DNA from 3 places in the Candidatus Williamhamiltonella endosymbiont of Tuberolachnus salignus genome. Region 3 is predicted to be linked to each of the others. Evidence: predicted binding sites of a transcription regulator. Region 3 holds the regulator's gene; each other region holds the start of a gene.
The links. Region 3 encodes Fur, which represses iron uptake genes when iron is present. Its sites were predicted from a motif close to ATAATAATGAGAACNACTATCAA; they were not measured.
Positions count from the first base shown of each region.

Region 1: feoA (ferrous iron transporter A) is a predicted target of Fur. The motif match lies at 3,213-3,235, and genes of this name have one in related genera.
Region 2: AACL23_RS06800 (TonB-dependent hemoglobin/transferrin/lactoferrin family receptor) is a predicted target of Fur. The motif match lies at 2,870-2,892, and genes of this name have one in related genera.

Region 1 covers NZ_OZ026471.1:362,717-368,683, reverse strand. The annotation lists gene AACL23_RS01775 (FeoC-like transcriptional regulator) at 401-649, opposite strand; partial or broken gene feoB (Fe(2+) transporter permease subunit FeoB) at 682-2,934, opposite strand; gene feoA (ferrous iron transporter A) at 2,952-3,167, opposite strand; gene AACL23_RS01760 (IucA/IucC family protein) at 3,480-3,758, shown strand; gene AACL23_RS01755 (IucA/IucC family protein) at 3,698-4,018, shown strand; gene AACL23_RS01750 (ferric iron reductase) at 4,052-4,831, shown strand; gene AACL23_RS01745 (alanine racemase) at 5,133-5,942, shown strand; gene AACL23_RS01740 (pyridoxal-phosphate dependent enzyme) at 5,911-5,967, shown strand, end outside.
Region 2 covers NZ_OZ026471.1:1,383,793-1,389,759, forward strand. The annotation lists gene AACL23_RS06795 (hemin-degrading factor) at 1-588, opposite strand, end outside; gene AACL23_RS06800 (TonB-dependent hemoglobin/transferrin/lactoferrin family receptor) at 666-2,720, opposite strand; gene AACL23_RS06805 (methyltransferase domain-containing protein) at 3,011-3,718, opposite strand; gene gloB (hydroxyacylglutathione hydrolase) at 3,772-4,521, shown strand; gene AACL23_RS06815 (transglycosylase SLT domain-containing protein) at 4,694-5,929, shown strand; gene AACL23_RS06820 (endonuclease/exonuclease/phosphatase family protein) at 5,940-5,967, opposite strand, start outside.
Region 3 covers NZ_OZ026471.1:955,729-961,695, forward strand. The annotation lists gene AACL23_RS04480 (hypothetical protein) at 104-598, opposite strand; gene pdxJ (pyridoxine 5'-phosphate synthase) at 874-1,602, shown strand; gene acpS (holo-ACP synthase) at 1,602-1,982, shown strand; tRNA gene AACL23_RS04495 (tRNA-Ser) at 2,116-2,205, shown strand; gene AACL23_RS04500 (RhoGAP domain-containing protein) at 2,404-3,633, opposite strand; gene fur (ferric iron uptake transcriptional regulator) at 3,833-4,285, opposite strand; gene fldA (flavodoxin FldA) at 4,375-4,911, opposite strand; gene AACL23_RS04515 (TIGR01777 family oxidoreductase) at 5,246-5,967, opposite strand, start outside.

The sequences.
Region 1 (5,967 bases), 590 kb from region 3:
AGGTGCCAAAATCGCAACAATTTCTGCCTCAAACAAGGAATCAATATCACACTCAATGCGCTTCTTTGACTTTTAGTTTTAGCCCATCTGTCAGAGTAAATATCTGAACAATCTGATAAAGCAGGGCCATCGAAATATCAATCGACGAATACGCCCTATGATGAGATTTAAATCATTCTGGCAATCACAGATCTGCACAGACATCGAGATGATGTATGTTAAAAAAGGGACAACTTCAACATCCGAATCGGGAGAGGTTGTTATACACCGCTCAATTTTATCTTTTAGATGCCTAAAAAACAGCAGAGGGTTTTTTTCGGATCTATCGTCTTTAATGCAACACAACCTTAAAAAATGCTCATGCAAAAAGAGAATATACTGCCTTCAGATTAAACTTGAATTACTTTAACCCCCCGCTCATTTTATAATATCTCTTATGACAGCCCGGATTGTGTGAACAACTTTTACAATAGCGGCTGTTACAGCCAGTCTGCTCCTCTTCGACAGCTTCTATCTTACCCATGATAGTAAGCTGCGATAACATGGCTTCCATGAAAGGCAAAGGCGTGTGAAGCAGTCGACTCAGCTGATCTGCATCCATCATGCCGTTTAGCGCAATCGCATTGCGTATTTTAAATAAATCCGTCATGACACATTCGTTGGTTTTGCAAAAAGAGGGTAACGTCTTAGACCCAGGATAATCAGCCCATTGATCACAAAAAGTGCCATGATCGTGAGTGTACTTCGTTTGGGATCCTGAGAAAAAGTGGCGATTTGATAAAACAAGGTGGAGAAAGACCAAGCTAAATTCAAGCCCCATAAAATCGAAAAAATCATCCACCCTCGATGGGTTTCTCGAGCAATGGCACCCATCACGGAGGCACAGGGTACATATAAAAGAACAAAAATCAAATAGCTATAAGCGGCAATATCGGATCCGAATTTTTGGCTCATGACGCCCATCGATCCTTGAGTCATTTCTCCATCCCCCTGGCTTGCTTTGATAGGGTTAGACAGTACGTTGCTGTTAATACTGTGTCGCAGTCCTTCCCAGGTTTCATCTATGGCACCAGCCAATTCGTCTAACAAATGAAAATCGTCCGGATCAAAGGGTTCATTGTGGATCCGCTCAGCGGTGTACAATGTATTTAATGTGCCTACCACCACTTCTTTGGCCATCGCACCCGCAATTAAACCGACCGTCGCTTGCCAATGATCGGATTTGATGCCTAACGGCTCCAATAGAGGTGTCAACTCTTTACTCACAGAAGCTAAAGCAGAGTCGTTGATATTATCCACTGTTCTACCCGAAAGAGAAAAACTGTTTAGTCCTCCAATCAGAATACTGGCCATAATGATGACCTTTCCCGCGCGGATCACAAATCCTTTTAAACGCTGCCAAGTCTGTAAAAGTAAGGTTTTGAGATGGGGAACATGATAGATCGGCAATTCCATAATAAAGGGGGAGGCTTCACCTTGCACCAAGGTATATTTTAAGAGTAATCCGGTCAAAATTGCGGCCGCAATCCCAAGCAAATAAAGTGAAAAAACGACACTGGCCCCCGATTTCCCAAAAAATGCGGCAGAAAAAACGGCAAATATGGCAAGCCGGGCACCGCAAGACATGAAAGGGGCCATCATAATGGTGATCAATCGTTCACGAGGCGCTTCTAAAGTGCGCGCGCCCATAATTGAAGGCACATTACACCCAAAACCGACAATCAATGGTACAAACGACTTCCCGGGTAATCCGATCAGCTGCATGAATCGATCCATCACGAAAGCAGCTCGTGCCATGTAGCCTGAATCTTCTAAAAAAGAAAGAAAAAGATACATCATGGCAATCTGCGGTACTAACGGCAGCATAGTATTAATGCCTCCTCCTATGCCTTGAGCCAAAAAAACGGTCAACCAGTCAGGAAAATGAAGCTGATAGCCCAACCACTGAGTGCCTTTAATAAAAAAGGCAGAGGAGCCGATATCAAAGAGCGGTTGAAATGCGCCTCCTACATTAATCGCCAGAATAAACATCAGATACATGACAAATAAAAAGAGGGGTACCCCAAGCCAACGGTGCAGAATAAAGCGATCCAACACTTCCGTAGTGCGATGCCCAGAGAGCTGTTCAGTCCGGATCACTGCATCAGTGATACTCTTGATGGATTGATAACGGGCGTTTGCAATCACGACATCAGAATCGTTATGGCGATTTTGCTCTAATATTTTGTTTAATTCGGCTTCGAATGCGCCTGATTTTTTGGCCTGTGAGATACTGTAAATATCCCCTTCAAGCATTTGTAATGCTAACCATCGACGTTTTTGTTCGGGTATTTTGTCGTGAGGAATGATTTCAATCAATTGATTAAGCGCGCTGATTAAACAGGAAGGATATTTCACCAAATCATCTTTTTTCTTGATCTGCCTGACGTCGCTCTGAAAAGAATTTATTGTGTGTTTTAACTCTTTGATGCCCCTTGCCTGTGTTGATATTAAGGGGACCACAGGGCAGCCTAATTGAGTCGAAAGCGTTGCGATATCAATATCTATATGTTGATTTTGAGCGATATCCAACATATTAAGCGCGAGAATGCAGGGAATTTCCCATTCCAATAATTGCAGTGTCAAATAAAGGTTGCGTTCTAGATTAGATGCATCGATCACATTGATCAGTAAATCTGCTTTATTATCTAGAATATATTCAGAGGCAATTTTTTCATCTAATGAAGTCTGCTCTGAAATCGTGGTCAACGAATAAATACCTGGCAAATCAACCAGAGTCACCTGATACTCAGACGTATTAAATTCACCTTCTTTACGCTCTACTGTGACACCTGCCCAATTACCCACACGTTGATGAGCGCCAGTTAATTGATTAAAAAGCGTTGTTTTTCCTGTATTTGGATTGCCGATTAAACCGATGGTGAGTTTTTTCATGAAATTTTTAAGGGAATTTATGTAAAGTTTAAAAAATGTAAATCGGATTTACGTAATACCAAATTGATTTTATTTATCTTTATATGAAGAGGATCCCCCATCGGAGCTTCTCGAATCACAGTGAAAAATAAACCTGGAAGCACACCCAGTGACAGTAATTTTTGCCGATAAGCGGGGCTGATGTCTTTCGAAAAACCGATAATATGATAAGAATGACCTGAAATAAAATGCATATGACCTGATACTTAACGCAATAATATGCGATATAAAATAGAAGAATGATAATCGTTATCATATTTAATTTAAGTATCAATACAATGCTATATTTATTTTTTTTAATAAAAAAAGTTAAAAATCATGATTAAGCCAAGAACACAAAACGAAACAAGTTGAAAGCGTTTAGCCGTTCTCTAAAGCAATAAAATGGTTTAAGTGTCTGAATTCTTTTATACGAGCACAAGCAATAGGCTTGCTGGTAAACGAGTCAGCCGCGATTATAATCTCACTTCTAAAAAAATCATCAATACTCCTCTTCTTATGCCGCTATTTTACTGGATCAGTGGGGGTCATTAGAAGGTCATCCTTATTATCCCACATGGAAATGTAGATCTAATTTAAGCCCTGAATCTGTTGAATTATTATCACCAGAATTTGATGCCATAGTTCCTGTACGTATCGCCGCTTTACGGGCAGACATGGCTTATATCGAAACAATGCCAGATAAAAAAATTACCAAGGCTGGTTTGCTGAGCAATTTCCTGTTTTGTGGCAGGAATGGAAACAGCAACTTAATCATAAAAAACATGATGAAAAAGAATGGTTGACCTTACCTGTCCATTCATGGCATCTCACTGCTTGTGTTCAGCAACATTATGCTGATGACATCGCCTCAGGTATTTTGATTCTTGAAGGCCCTGATCTTCAAACAAGACCCAGCATGTCTTTTCGTACTATGCGCCCTCTAACACCCGAAAACGCCCCTTTTATTAAATTACCTGTCGCCATATGGATGACCAGTGAAATGCGAAGCCTACAGGCCAAATCAATACATATGGGGCCTCGCATCAGTCAGCTGATTAAATAAATTTTACATAACGAAGATGGCTTTAATCAAAGTGTGTCGATTTTAGAGGAACAGATAGCTTTTCATTACAAGCATAAAGAAAGGCAGGACGATGCTGAGGGGAAATATCTATCAGTGGTTTTTCGTCAAGCTTACAGTGCCCCAAAATGTTATGAAAACTGTCTTCCGATTACGGTGGCGACTTTATTGACCTCTTTACCTCAAAATAATAACCCCTTGATCACCGAGTTAATTGCTTCTTCTGAACAAAGCGTTGAAGACTGGTTTAGGCAATATGCTCAGGTGGTGCTCCATCCTGTCATCAGCCTTTATCTTTTGTATGGCATTGGTTTGGAAGCACATCAACAAAACACCCAAATTCTTTTTTCTGATGAGGGCATGGCACGTCATTTGTTAATCCGTGATTTTGGCGATGGAAGAACTTATGCACCTTTATTGCATGAACGAGGTTATGCATTACAGCCTTATTCCTATCCAGGGATATTGCCCACCGTATTCTTTGATGATATCGAACCAGTACGCACTTTTGTCGTAGATGCCTGCTTTTTGACTCATTTGCATGAATTGGCGCTCTGTTTGACATCTCATTATGATCTAGATACCCCGGTTCTTTGGAAAATTCTCAGAGAGGTCACAGATCAGGTTTTTAATGCCTTAAAAAAACGAGTCTCGAATTCTTTATGGCAAAGAGAACGAAAAATGTTCCTTTCTGAACCTTGCTCTACCCGCTCATTATTGAGCATGCATTTATCTCAATATCAAAACTATCGTCTTCAACATGAATTAACTAACCCATTAAATTTCATTGCATAGTATGTTAAAAAAATGCTTAGCATTATTTAGTGGCTTTTATAAAAGCACGCCTCTCATTTTTTTGATGACTGTTGATGCCTTGGCTCAAATTACATAGAAGGATTAAGTAAAGGCGATATCGTTCCAAATGATGCCAGAAATGCAGGGGAAATATTACCCCCTTATAAAAGTCGTCAATATGAAGTTGGGATAAAAATAGACGCAGGGAAAACGATCAGTACATTGAGTCTGTTCCAAATCATCAAACCCAGTGCCCAACCTATAGGCAATAAAAAGGATAATTCTTATTATTCTGCTGATAATGAGCAACACAACCCCAGAGAAATTAACCGCCTACGTCAAAAAATATGGTTCTCCCCTCAACCTCATTTGGCCAGAAAATCTACACAATAATCTCACGGCTCTACGTAAAGCATTGCAGCAATTACATCGACATTTGATTTTTTATGCGGTGAAAGTCAATAAATCACAGGCTTTGCTGGAATCCGCCGCAAAAAGTGGCATTGGCGCTGATGTGTCTAGTCTTTATGAGATGCGCGCGGCGCGAAAATCGGGGATCCCTTATTCAAAAATTTTTGCCAGTGGCCCTTCTAAAACTTCGATATTTCTCACCGATCTCATCACCCATGATGCGTGTATTTCGATTGATTCAACCGAAGAATTCGAAGAAATAAAAGCGTTAATTGCTCATATTCAGCCTGCACATCAGGTTCGTGTGTTGCTGCGCTATCGTCCGAGTTTTTTGCCAATCAGCCGTTTTGGAATGAAAAGTGAAGATCTTTCGTTATGTTTAGACAAACTCGCATCTCTAAAAAAACAATGCCATTTTTTAGGTTTTCATTTTCATCTCAGTGGTTATGACTGTAAAACACGGATTGAGGCCATTCGTGAGTTGCATCCCATGATAACAAGGGCTCAGTCGCTTGGTATTAAAGCGCAGATCATGAATATTGGCGGAGGCTTACCAGTACAGTACGTTGATCAACACAAATCTCAGGCGTACTTAAAGGAGCACAGTCCGGCAGATTATGATCATAAAAAACCGCCGCTTTCATTTTATCCCTATGGAGGAGAATTGAATGGAGCTCAATTATGTAACAGGGAACTATAAAGAAAATGAAGTCGCCGTGGTGGAG
Region 2 (5,967 bases), 430 kb from region 3:
CCATTGCATTTCAATTTCTTGAATTAATTCATTGGAAGGCTCAAATGTTTTTTGCGAGGGTGTTTGATTGGGTTTTTCGGCAGAAATATGTGGAGCCCCTGGTGTTTCTGTCGCATATTTTTTGATCACAGCAAGCCAAGCGGTTTTATCGGTTTCATTAATACAATGCACTTCATGAACGCCATCGCCCTGCGTGTCGTAAAAGTGAATGCTGTATTTTGGGCCTGTTGAACCAGGTTCTTCAAGGCTAAAAACGTGACCAAATTGATTAAAAAACAAACGTAAATCTAACGCCCCAGGATTGAGGATCACACCTGAATGCCCATTTGGGATGATTCTTTGATTTTCGTAACGCCCAATCACTTCGTGTATGGCGTGTTGATTCCGTGTTATGGAAAGCGTTGTACCCACACTTTCCAATTCAGACAATAACGTACGCACATCTGCCTGTAAGTATTGTACACCCTGCCCAAGACGAGCCTGCATCGATTCTGCCGTGCTGATGTTGAGTCGTTCGTCAATCGCGGTATTTTTGTGTGAATGATTCTGCTGGGTCTGTAACGCTTCTTTATAGAAAGACGATAGCATGGTTATATTTTTATCCTGTTAGATGAGTGACAGATCCCATAGGTTTTTTATCTCTGTGGGAAATTTTATACAAAAAATTACCACTGATAGCTGATCAATAATTTCGCGGTGCGACCTAATTGTGGAACGCCTTGTGGTGAGTAGTACTCTTTGTCAAAAGCATTCGCCAATACCAGATTGGTCGTCACGCCTTGAAACTGATTCTGGCCTTTGTAGCTAAGATAAAAATCATGAACCGCGTAGCCTGGTTGTGCTTTGATTTCCTGTGAATGAGTCGTGCCAGGGGATTTCATAAAATCTGTGCTTTCTGCTAACGTCATTACCCAGCCAGCTGAAAGATCCGTTTTTGGTATGGGAATATCGAGAGAGCTTGTGAGTGTGTCAGGGTTGATAGAAGAAATATAAAGCCCTGTTTTTTCATTTTTACCGCGGGTGCGGTTATAGGCTAAATTCCACCCAAACCAAGGCGTTTTGTAGTTTAATACGGCATCCCAACCCCAAATATTGGTATCCGGAACGTTGACATACTGCGTAGTGCCCTTTCTAAAATTCACCTCTGTTGTGATGTAATCTGTTGCTTGAGTACTAAAATAGCTGGCTTTAAATTCTACACTGTCTTCTGTTAGAACCAGATCATCAAATTTCACCCCAAAACCATATTCCTGGGTCGCATTTTTTTCTGGTTTTAAGTTGGGATTCGGCTTGAAACGGTTACCCCGAAAATGTTGGGCATCATTGTACATCTCACCCATAGTCGGTGCCCGGAAAGCCTGTCCATAAGAAGCAAACAACATGAGCCAATCGGTGGGAGTGAGGGTGACAGCCCCTCGTGATGACCAATTATCCGCAGAGATATCTGCATTTTTGGGATTTTTAGCTTTATAGCGATCAAAGCGGGTGCCTATTAAGAGCGACACCGGTAAATCACGGAAAGTGATTTCATCCTGAACCCAACCAGACGCAAAATTGGTTTTTGCATCAGGAAAAGCCTTAGCGGGACCTTCGGGTTTTTGTTTTTGCTGATAAAATTCAGTACCGTAGGTCAATAAATGAGCGGCAGGGCTATGTGTCAATAAACGACTCCGGTTTTCTAATTTTGTACCCAGCGTTTTTTGTGTTCGTCCTTGATCTGCTCGTTTTTTGACTTTGTCATTAATGCTCACATCTGAATAATACAGGGTGGTTTTGGCATCCAGCCAATCTGATGTTTTTGGATTAAGGGCATAACTGAACTGTACATCTTTTTGAACTGTTTTGCGGTCCGTCATGGGATTTCTTAGTGAAGGGTTGACTTCTTGCGGATTCAAAATTTCCTCAGCATTGTTGCGATAATAGCGCACATTAGCACTGAGAGATTGTGAGTCGTCTATTTTCCAGGTGCCTTTTGCCATAAGGTTACGAATCCCTTCGTCATTTGGCGCATTGATACCATCACTTTCTTTAATATTTCCGACATTACGACCACTAAAAGTGATTAAACCATCCAGATCATCGGTTTTACCAAAGACCGTCGCACCTATACCAAGACTGCGATCGCCTGTGGCACCCATGCTGAATACGCGATATCCTGAGTTTCGACCAGGTTGCAATAGATCAACCGTATCCACAGTTTTATAAGAAATCACCCCCCCCAATGCGCCACTGCCGTACAATAATGCGGAAGGCCCTCGCACAATTTCTACTTGTTTGATGAAGCTGGGATCAATGAAATGACCACTCATGTGCCCTGTATCTAAATTTTGGCGCACACCATCTATCAGTGTAAGAATCCCTTTTCCTCCATATCCCCTCATATTAACATCTTGACCGTTTTTGCGACCAACCCCTTCAATCGTGATGCCTAGTGTGGAAAGCAATATATCGGCTGCGGACGAAGCGGTGTCACTTTTGGCATTATCTCTGTCAATCACAGTGATCATCATGGGCGTAGAAAAAGTATCACGTGGGTTACCCGTGGCCGTCACGGTGATGGTTTCTGTTTTAAGAGACTGTTTATTAAAAGAAGGCTTCTTTTCTTCTGTTTCGATTTTATCTGGCATCCCGCTTTCTGCATAAGCTAAAGAAGGCAAAGAGATGGCAAGGGTTAAAGAGGAAAGACGTAATAATTTTGGCAGTGTAAGTGTAAAAGACATAAGTCAGTTCTCTGTATAAATTTAAGAATAACCAGGTATCTATAGACAGATGGCATTGTTTTTTTCGGTGCAATCGATCTATCAAAAGACGCTTCTAAATATGCTGGCGGCCTTGATCCTGGCAAGAAATCTGGGAGGCTTCTTTTTATTTAAGAATGATTCTCATTATTATATATAATCATTTATTACTTCAAGTAAAAATTTTGCTTTTGTTTAAGAGAAAGTCATGAAACGAGGGGAAATCGGGATCATCATTATGAAAATCAAAAGAATTTTAAAAAAATAAGGATTTAGATTTTATAATTTTCTGTGCTGACTGGGCTAAAACAACGTTTAGGCGTTCTCAATTTGAGTGCATCTAAACTTAATGGCATGGTTCGCTTACGAGCAATGATGAGGCTAAGACAACTAATGGCAGGTAAATGAATATTCATAGAATATTCTCCCCGATGATGCCAGGGAAGAACATGAAACCCGATTTGATGGACGATTTCATAATTAAGTAAACCTAGCCAATCTAATACACGCATTCTAGAAAACATTGGGCAGACATAAGGTTGCCTCCGCTTTATCACAGGCAGTAATTTTCCGATCCCTAACAAACTGAATGAATTAAAATGACTGATCACCAACCAACCGTCATCAACTAATATGCGGTCGACTTCTCGTAAAAGACGATAAGGATCCTCCACTGCGGATAAAGTATGAAAAAGCAGGCAAACATCCGACGATTTTTCAGAAAAAGGCAATTGGTTAAGGTCAGCAATGACTTGCATTTGATCACCCTGCTCCCCAACATTAATCTGATGGGGGATCGCACATTCGCGAGTGTCAATTTCTGTGCTAAGCGCTCCGATTTTGAGCAAATAAAAGCCAAAAAATTTTGGCCACCAAGGTTGCATATGTTGTTGAATTTCAAAACGATAATTTGGGCCTAATGGAAACTCATTCCAAGAGCTGGGCGCAGGTATTTTTAGGTATGAACTGAGAAGTTTCATTGTGCTATGGTCTATTTTTGTTAACGTCAACAATACGTTTTGAGAGAGATTTTATGAGACTGATTCATATTCCAGCACTAGAAAGTAACTATATTTGGCTTTTGGCGGATTCCAATCAGCATTGTGTGATAGTCGATCCCGGCGAGGCTTCTCCTGTTGAATCTGTATTAACATATAAAGGCCTTTTACCCCAAGCCATTTTATTGACCCACCATCATCAAGATCACCTGGGAGGTGTACCTCAATTATTGCGGCGTTTTCCAGATATTCCTGTCTATGGTCCAAAAGAAACGAACAAAAAAGGCGCGACCATACTATTAAAAGAGGGAGATCAGTTATTTATTTGTTCTCAAACATTTTCTGTCATTGAAGTCCCAGGACACACTTTAGGCCATATTGCATACTATGCTGCTCCTTATCTTTTTTGCGGGGATACGTTATTTTCAGCCGGTTGCGGACGTTTATTTGAAGGTACGGCAGATCAAATGTATGACTCAATCCAAAAATTAATACAATTACCAGATGAAACCTTAATTTGTGCAGGACACGAATATACACTTTCTAATCTCAAATTTGCTCGCTCGATTTTACCTGATGATCCACAGATTGCTCTCTATCAGAAACAGGCAGAACAATTAAAAGCAAAAAATCAACCTACGTTACCCGCTCTCCTTAAGCTTGAGCGTCAAGTCAATCTTTTTTTGCGCTGTAAAGAAAGCTTTTTACAAAAAAAAATGGGCACTCACAAACATGATCCTCTGTCTGTTTTTTCTACTTTACGTGAAATGAAAGACCGTTTTTAAATCAGATTGATTCAATAACCGTAGAGTTTTGTCAATTTAAGGTAAATAAAGCGAAAACATAGAGCTTTTAAAGCAGATCCGATTGTGTTGCTTTCGCAAATACAGTAGATTTGCTCATTTTTTAATCAACAGATTAATTCTAACTAGAAAATATTCAGATTAAAGAGATTCTATGAAAATAAAAACTATATTTTTGGCTGCTGTTTTTTTAGCCAGCTGTCAGTCTATTAAATACCAGAAACAAGCTGAAAAACCTATTCAAAATTCTATAGATGTCTCCACTGAAAAGACAATGGTGACCCGAAATGTCAATCAAGGGTTGACAGTAAAAAAATCAGAGGCTGACTTTAAATCTGATACCCAGAACATTCAAAATGTAGAGCAAAAAAATCTATGGTCTTTTGTTAAAAAGCATTTAAACGAACCGATTGAGGACAATGAGCGCATTCGTGAGCAAAAAGAAAAGCTTTTAAAAACCAAACAACATTTTTACAATCTGGCATTAAATGCTGAGCCTTACATGTATCTTATTGCTGAAGAGATTCAAAAACGCAACATGCCGATGAAATTGGTTTTACTCCCCATAGTAGAAAGTAATTTTAATCCAGCCGCCATTTCATCTGCCAAGGCTGCTGGCTTGTGGCAAATGTTGTCTAGTACTGCTAAATATTATGGTGTGAAACAAAATGAATGGTATGACGGCCGTCACGATGTACTTGCGTCTACCCATGCTGCCTTGGATTTAATGCAAAATTTAAATCGTAAGTTCAACGGAGACTGGTTGCTGACCATCGCCGCTTATAACTGCGGGGAATATTGTGTATTGAGACAAATAAAAGCCAATAAAGCACAGGGGAAACCGACTCATTTTTGGGCTTTATCTCTCCCTCGAGAAACCTCTTTGTATATCCCTAAGATGCTCGCTTTGAGTGACATTATTAAAAACAGTGAAAAATATGGGGTCAAATTACCAATATCTGATGAAAATAGGGGTTTAATTGTAGTCAATCTCGATCATCCTATGAAATTAACTCAAGCGGCTGAAATGTCTGGATTACCTTTATCTAAATTTAAATTATATAATTTTGGCTATAAACATAGCAGTACCCCATTGAGTGGGCCTCATTATTTTATGGTGCCTCAATCTCATGCCCAACAATTTAAAATCGCTTTAAAAACAAAGAAAAAATCAATGGAGGAAGCGACGCTTTTAGCAAATCATAAAAATGATGATATGCCCTCTGTATTTTATAAAGTTGCAGCAGGGGATACATTATCTGGTATTGCTCAGAGAATGAACATTAAGGTTCATGATGTAAAAAACTGGAATCAATTAGAAGATTTGAATTTTTTAAAAATCGGGCAGGTTTTACAGCTGAAAAATGAGTTAAATTATCTCAATGGCTAGGCTACTGATATTAATCAATGGTATTTGATGAAACATCG
Region 3 (5,967 bases):
GCTTCACCTTTAGGGTGGACCCCTCTGATGTGATGAGAATATGAAAAAAGAGGATAATAAATATCCTCTTTACCTTGATCATTTGGAGCGCTGTTAATTTTTATTAATCAAATTTTCCAAATTTTTCACAAAATGCACGCGCAATTTCTTCAAGTATGTTTTTTTGCCGCATCTCCAAAAGCTCTTTATTGCGTTTTTTGTTATTAATATCTTTTTCTAATTCCTTTATTTTTTTATCAAGATTCCTCTGAGTACCAGAAATTCTTCCCTGTAATAATGAAATCTTTGTAGTCTTTTCCTGATCACTTTTACTGAAAGAGACTTTTTTTCGGGAATATTTTCCATCTAACTCACTCTTGTGAACACCTAACTCCTTCTTTAAACCTCTTGCATTCTTCAAGTTTTCTTCAAGAGTAGTGAGTTCTTGTTCTTCTTTTATTTTTTTTGGGGTGAGTGCTTGAGTGCTAGTATTACTCAAGGACTTGATTTGTGATGTAAAAGATTTTTTTTGTTTTCCCAATTCACAGAATTCCTTTTCTAAAGCATTTGTTCTTGCAGCTAAAGCGCTTGTACTGTTTGATGATCTAAATATAGCCATGATTTTTTATCTATTTTTTAATTTGATTGAAATTAACTTGTTTTTAATCGCTTTACTCAAAAGAATTTATTACTTGGTTATAAGCATTATTAATGAAAAGAAATATAAACTGTATAAAAATAAAAAAATATCAAAAAACGCTCATTTTATGGGGATCAGTGGTTTTAACTGAGATGGCCATTCTAGAGATGGCGATCAATGAGTGACATTAAAGTGACGGTAACGTTAAAATACCTGCCTTATTTATGCTTTTATTTTTAATCAGAGAAACATCAATGAAAGATCTCCTGTTGGGTGTCAATATAGATCATGTCGCCACGCTGAGAAATGCCCGAAGGGCCCTTTATCCCGATCCCGTTCAAGCGGCTTTTATTGCAGAACAAGCAGGCGCCGATGGCATTACGGTACATCTGCGAGAAGATAGACGGCATATCACAGAACGCGATCTTCACCTTTTATCTCAAACGATTCAGACACGTTTAAATTTAGAAATGGCGGTCACAAATGAAATGCGAGAGATGGCTTGTGCCATCAAACCGTATTCCTGTTGCCTGGTGCCCGAAAAACGAGAAGAAATTACAACAGAAGGCGGTTTGGATATGACAGTACAAACCGATAATATTGTTGAAATGATCGAGGTGTTATCAAAAGCAGGGATTGTGATATCTGTTTTTATTGATCCTGATAAGCATCAGATTGATTTGGCCGCACAAGCGAAAGCACAATATATTGAACTTCATACTGGCACTTATGCCAATGCGTCCGGCAATCAAAAAAGCAGTGAGCTCAAACGCATCGTGGATGCGGCGGCTTATGCATCTCAAAAAAAACTGAAAGTCAATGCAGGGCACGGCCTGAGTTACCATAATGTGAAAGCGATTGCGGCCATATTAGACATAGAGGAACTCAATATTGGCCATGCGATCATTGGCCGAGCACTGATCTCGGGTTTGGCGCCGGCGGTCAGCGAGATGAAAAAACTGATGAAAGAAGCGCGACAATAATGGCCATCTTGGGCATGGGCACAGATATGGTTGAAATCGCTCGCGTTCAGGCCATTATCGCCCGCAGCGGCGACAAGCTTGCTCATCGCATTTTAACTCCCCTCGAATTATCTGAATATCAACAACATCAACAGCCTGTTCGGTTTATTGCAAAGCGTTTTGCGGCTAAAGAGGCCGCAGCGAAGGCACTAGGAACGGGCTTTCGCAATGGCCTGGAATTGAGGCATTTTCAAGTGATTCATGACGAACTTGGAAAACCACATTTACTGGTATCAGATAAAGCCAATGAGATGGCGGTCAGGCTCAGCGTTAAATCCTGGCATCTTTCGATATCAGATGAAAGGCACTATGCAATAGCATTGGTGATCGTTGAAGGGTGAAACTCAAATTTGGACAATGAAAGAAACAGAAAAACGTAACAGGCCGAGGTTTTAAGTCAGACCGAACAAATAATTCTTGACCCTAATAAAGAGGATCCCTATATTACGCCGGCATTAGAAAAGTGTCATGAACGGTGAGGTGTCTGAGTGGCTGAAGGAGCACGCCTGGAAAGCGTGTATATGCGAAAGCGTATCGAGGGTTCGAATCCCTCTCTCACCGCCAAATCATGTATCACTGAAAAATACCTCTGTAACAATCAATCAACATGACGTTTCCAAATCCCCAACTATATATTCGCCTCTGACATATCTACTACAGCCGTAGTTCAATTTTCGGCTTATTGACCTTGAAAGCATCTATATCTCGTCGGAGAGGTCACTTATAGACAGAAAAATAATAGCGTATGAAGGTTTAATTTAACTATAGGCTTGTAATAGTTATATTAGTGAAAATTGCTTCTAAAGTATCTTTGTGAAGAATTTTTTCAATCATTTTAGGTATTTCTTTAGATTGTTCCAGCAACAAATTTGGGTTTCCAGATTCACATTTAATAAGATTTGGAATACATGTTGTGAAAGATGTTACATTAAATTTGCTATTCTCATTATTGGATGCTTTTTCGAAAAATTTGCCTAGCGTTTTAAGTATCATCAAGAATTCTTCTGGATACTTAGAGTTGATTATCTTAGAGAGCTCTTCCCCTATTTCCTTATGGGTTATTTTATTAGAGAGTATTGTTTGAACCTCTTCATATTTTAAAGGGGTGACTCTTTCCATAATTCTTTTAAAAAAACCAATCGCAGTGTCTCGATTATCGATTTTATCAATATCAACTTTCTCACCAGAATTAACCTGTTGTGTAAGCTCATTAAGGTGTGAAGAAGAACCTGATTCCCTAAATAATCCATCCAAACCTTCAGTTTTTATAAGTTCATCTATTTTTTTTAATAATTCGTTCAGAGTGTCTTTGCTTACGGTTTTACCTCCAGCAATTTCGGTTTTTGAAATCGTTGTCGCATCATTACTTTTGGTTTTGGTGCGTGGAAAACAACTCCGAAATAAAAAAGAAAAGACCTCTTTTATACCCTGCCATAATCGGGATAATTTATTTTTTTTCTGTGCTGAGACTGTTTCTGGACGCTCTTCTTGTTGTTGTACTGGTTCGCTTACCTGTGCTGAAGATGCCTGTGTGAATAATGATACTGCTGGTTTTCTTAATTTGAACTTGTTTTCTATCTTGTCGTCGTCTGCAGCTGAGGCTATTTTTTGATTATTGTTGGAAGCATTGGCAGTTGATGATGAGTTTGTACCAGCGGGTTGAAACTTATGGAAGTTAGTACTATACAACCACGCTTCTTTTGTACTTTCGATTTTTTCTCTTGTTACCGTTATTTTCCCTCCTTCTCCTCCTTCTTCTCTTTTTGTTAATTTTGAAGATGCTTCTGCGCTTTGACGAGACCCCGGATTCTTTGTTGTATTTTTAACAGCTTTAACAGCTTTAACAGCTTTAACAGCTGTAAACAAATTAGAGCCGCTAGTGGAGTCTGGAATATGATTCAGACTTCCACATCCCTCACTGCGATGTAATGTATTTGTTTCACTGAGGTGACCAGATGAGTGGCTTCGTTGAAGAGTCGGATTTATTGACATATATTTCCCTCATTAAAACTATCAATTCATTTTTATATTAAAATTTATTAAAACATTATTTGAAATTTGGTTTTCAATATTATTCGTTGATCAAAAAATAATTTTTATAAAAACTACGGCTCAGTTCAACTCTGATAATTTTAATTGTAAAAATATAGATAAACTACTATAAATCGCTCAAAATTTTTGATTTTATTTTTTACACATCACTGTTTTTTTCTTTTAAATCTTCCTCTTTAGAACATTCGTCTCTTTCGCAATGCCCATATAAACATAAACTGCGGTCGGTTAATTTGATACCGTGCTTTTTGGAAATTTCCCGTTGACGACCTTCAATACATTTATCAAGAAACTCAATCACTTTTCCACAATCCAGGCAAATTAAGTGATTGTGATGCTGTTGTTTTATTTCAAACACACATTTCCCACCTTCAAAATGATGGCGTGTGACAATCCCCGCATCATCAAACTGATTGAGAACCCGATACACAGTTGCCAAACCGATTTTTTCATTCATATCTATCAGTTTTTTGTAGAGATCTTCCGCGCTGACATGATGACAGACTGGATCTTGCAAGATCTCCAGTATTTTTAGACGTGGGAGGGTGACTTTAAGGCCCGCTTTTTTTAAAGCTATATTATTGTCTTTCATCTCGGTTCAATCCTATACATACTGTGCTTAACTCGGGCTCTTTAGTATAACCGTATATCTCTATCTGCTCTGTGTCCTCAAGGCTTATTTTACGCCGTTTTATCCGTCTTTAATATTTCGAGCCCCAACTCTAAAGAAACCTGCTTGAGCCAGTTATCCACGCGATCTTGCGTGAGCTCACTTTGTCTATCTTCATCGATGGCTAAACCAATAAAGTGCTCATCATCGAACAGCCCTTTTGAGGCTTCAAAATAATACCCTTCGGTTGGCCAATGCCCGACAATCTTCGCCCCATGAGGCTCGATAATATCGCGTATCATCCCCATCGCATCACAAAAATATTCGGCGTAATCTTCCTGATCACCGCAACCAAATATGGCCACCGATTTATTTTTGAAATTGATCTCCTCCAGGGTTGAGAAAAAATCATCCCAGTCACATTGGGCTTCCCCGTAATACCAAGTCGGAATACCTAAAAAAAGAATATCAAAGTTTTCTAAATCTTTTTGATGACTTTTGGCGATGTCATAAACCTTCGCCTGCTCACCAAATTGCTTTTGAATCAATTTGGCAATGTTTTCAGTGTTGCCTGTGTCACTGCCAAAAAAAATACCGATATTGGACATAGTACTTATTACACCTTAATGGAATCAGTTGAATGATTTTTTAATCAATGAATTAACAAAACAATATCATATCAAAACCTCAGAATTTCTCTCACAAAAGGGATCGTGCGTTTGAGTTGTGCACGAATGGATGCTTTTCTTAATTGCCAAATTCAAATGCAAGTTTTGGACAATATCATTGTGAATGAAGATATTTTTTATTTATTCAATTTTTTATTGCAGTCTAATTCATTAATACCAATCAGTGAATTTGATGATTCAGGAGGCGAAGTTCATGGTAATTGCTGAGCATCCTCCAGATGCCCAAAAAATGAGCGACGGTTATAGTACATATTTAATCATGTTCATGAAAAATCGCTTTTTCCAACATGGGATATTGAAAAAAGAAGTTCGCTTTTTGTAAATATTCAGGAATGACTTCTTGACCAGAAAGTAATAGCTCATCGCCCATTTGCCCAAATAATAACTTAATGAAAAAAATGGGGGTTTGAAGAAAACAAGGTCGATTCAAAGCTTTTGCCATATTTTTTGCCAACTGCTTTTGTGTCACGACTTCAGGGGCAACCATATTGATTGGGCCTGAAATTGATGGAGTTTTAATGATAAGCCGTATTGCTCGCACTAAATCCTCAATGTGAATCCAGCTGATTTGCTGTTGTCCGCTACCCAGTATGCTGGCCAAGCCAAGTTGATAAGGCATTTTCAATTTTTTCAGCATGCCATGTTGTTTTTTCAAGACGACCCCAAACCGCATAAGGGTATAGTTAATTTTATTTTCTAGTTTTTTCTGGACGGTAGATTCCCATACACGAACAACTTGTTGTGAAAAACAATTTTCTTGGAGTGTTATCGGTGTGTTTTCTGTATTTTTTATTGTATTTAAACCATAAATACCGACAGCGCTGGCATTAAGGAATCGCAATGATTGTGGTGCGCTTGAATTTAATGCCCAGCTGGCCAGCTGGGCAGTAGTTTCTACACGGCTTTGTAAAATTTTTGTTTTTTGCTCGCTTGTCCAACGTTTATCAGCGATATTTTCACCACAAAGATTAATGA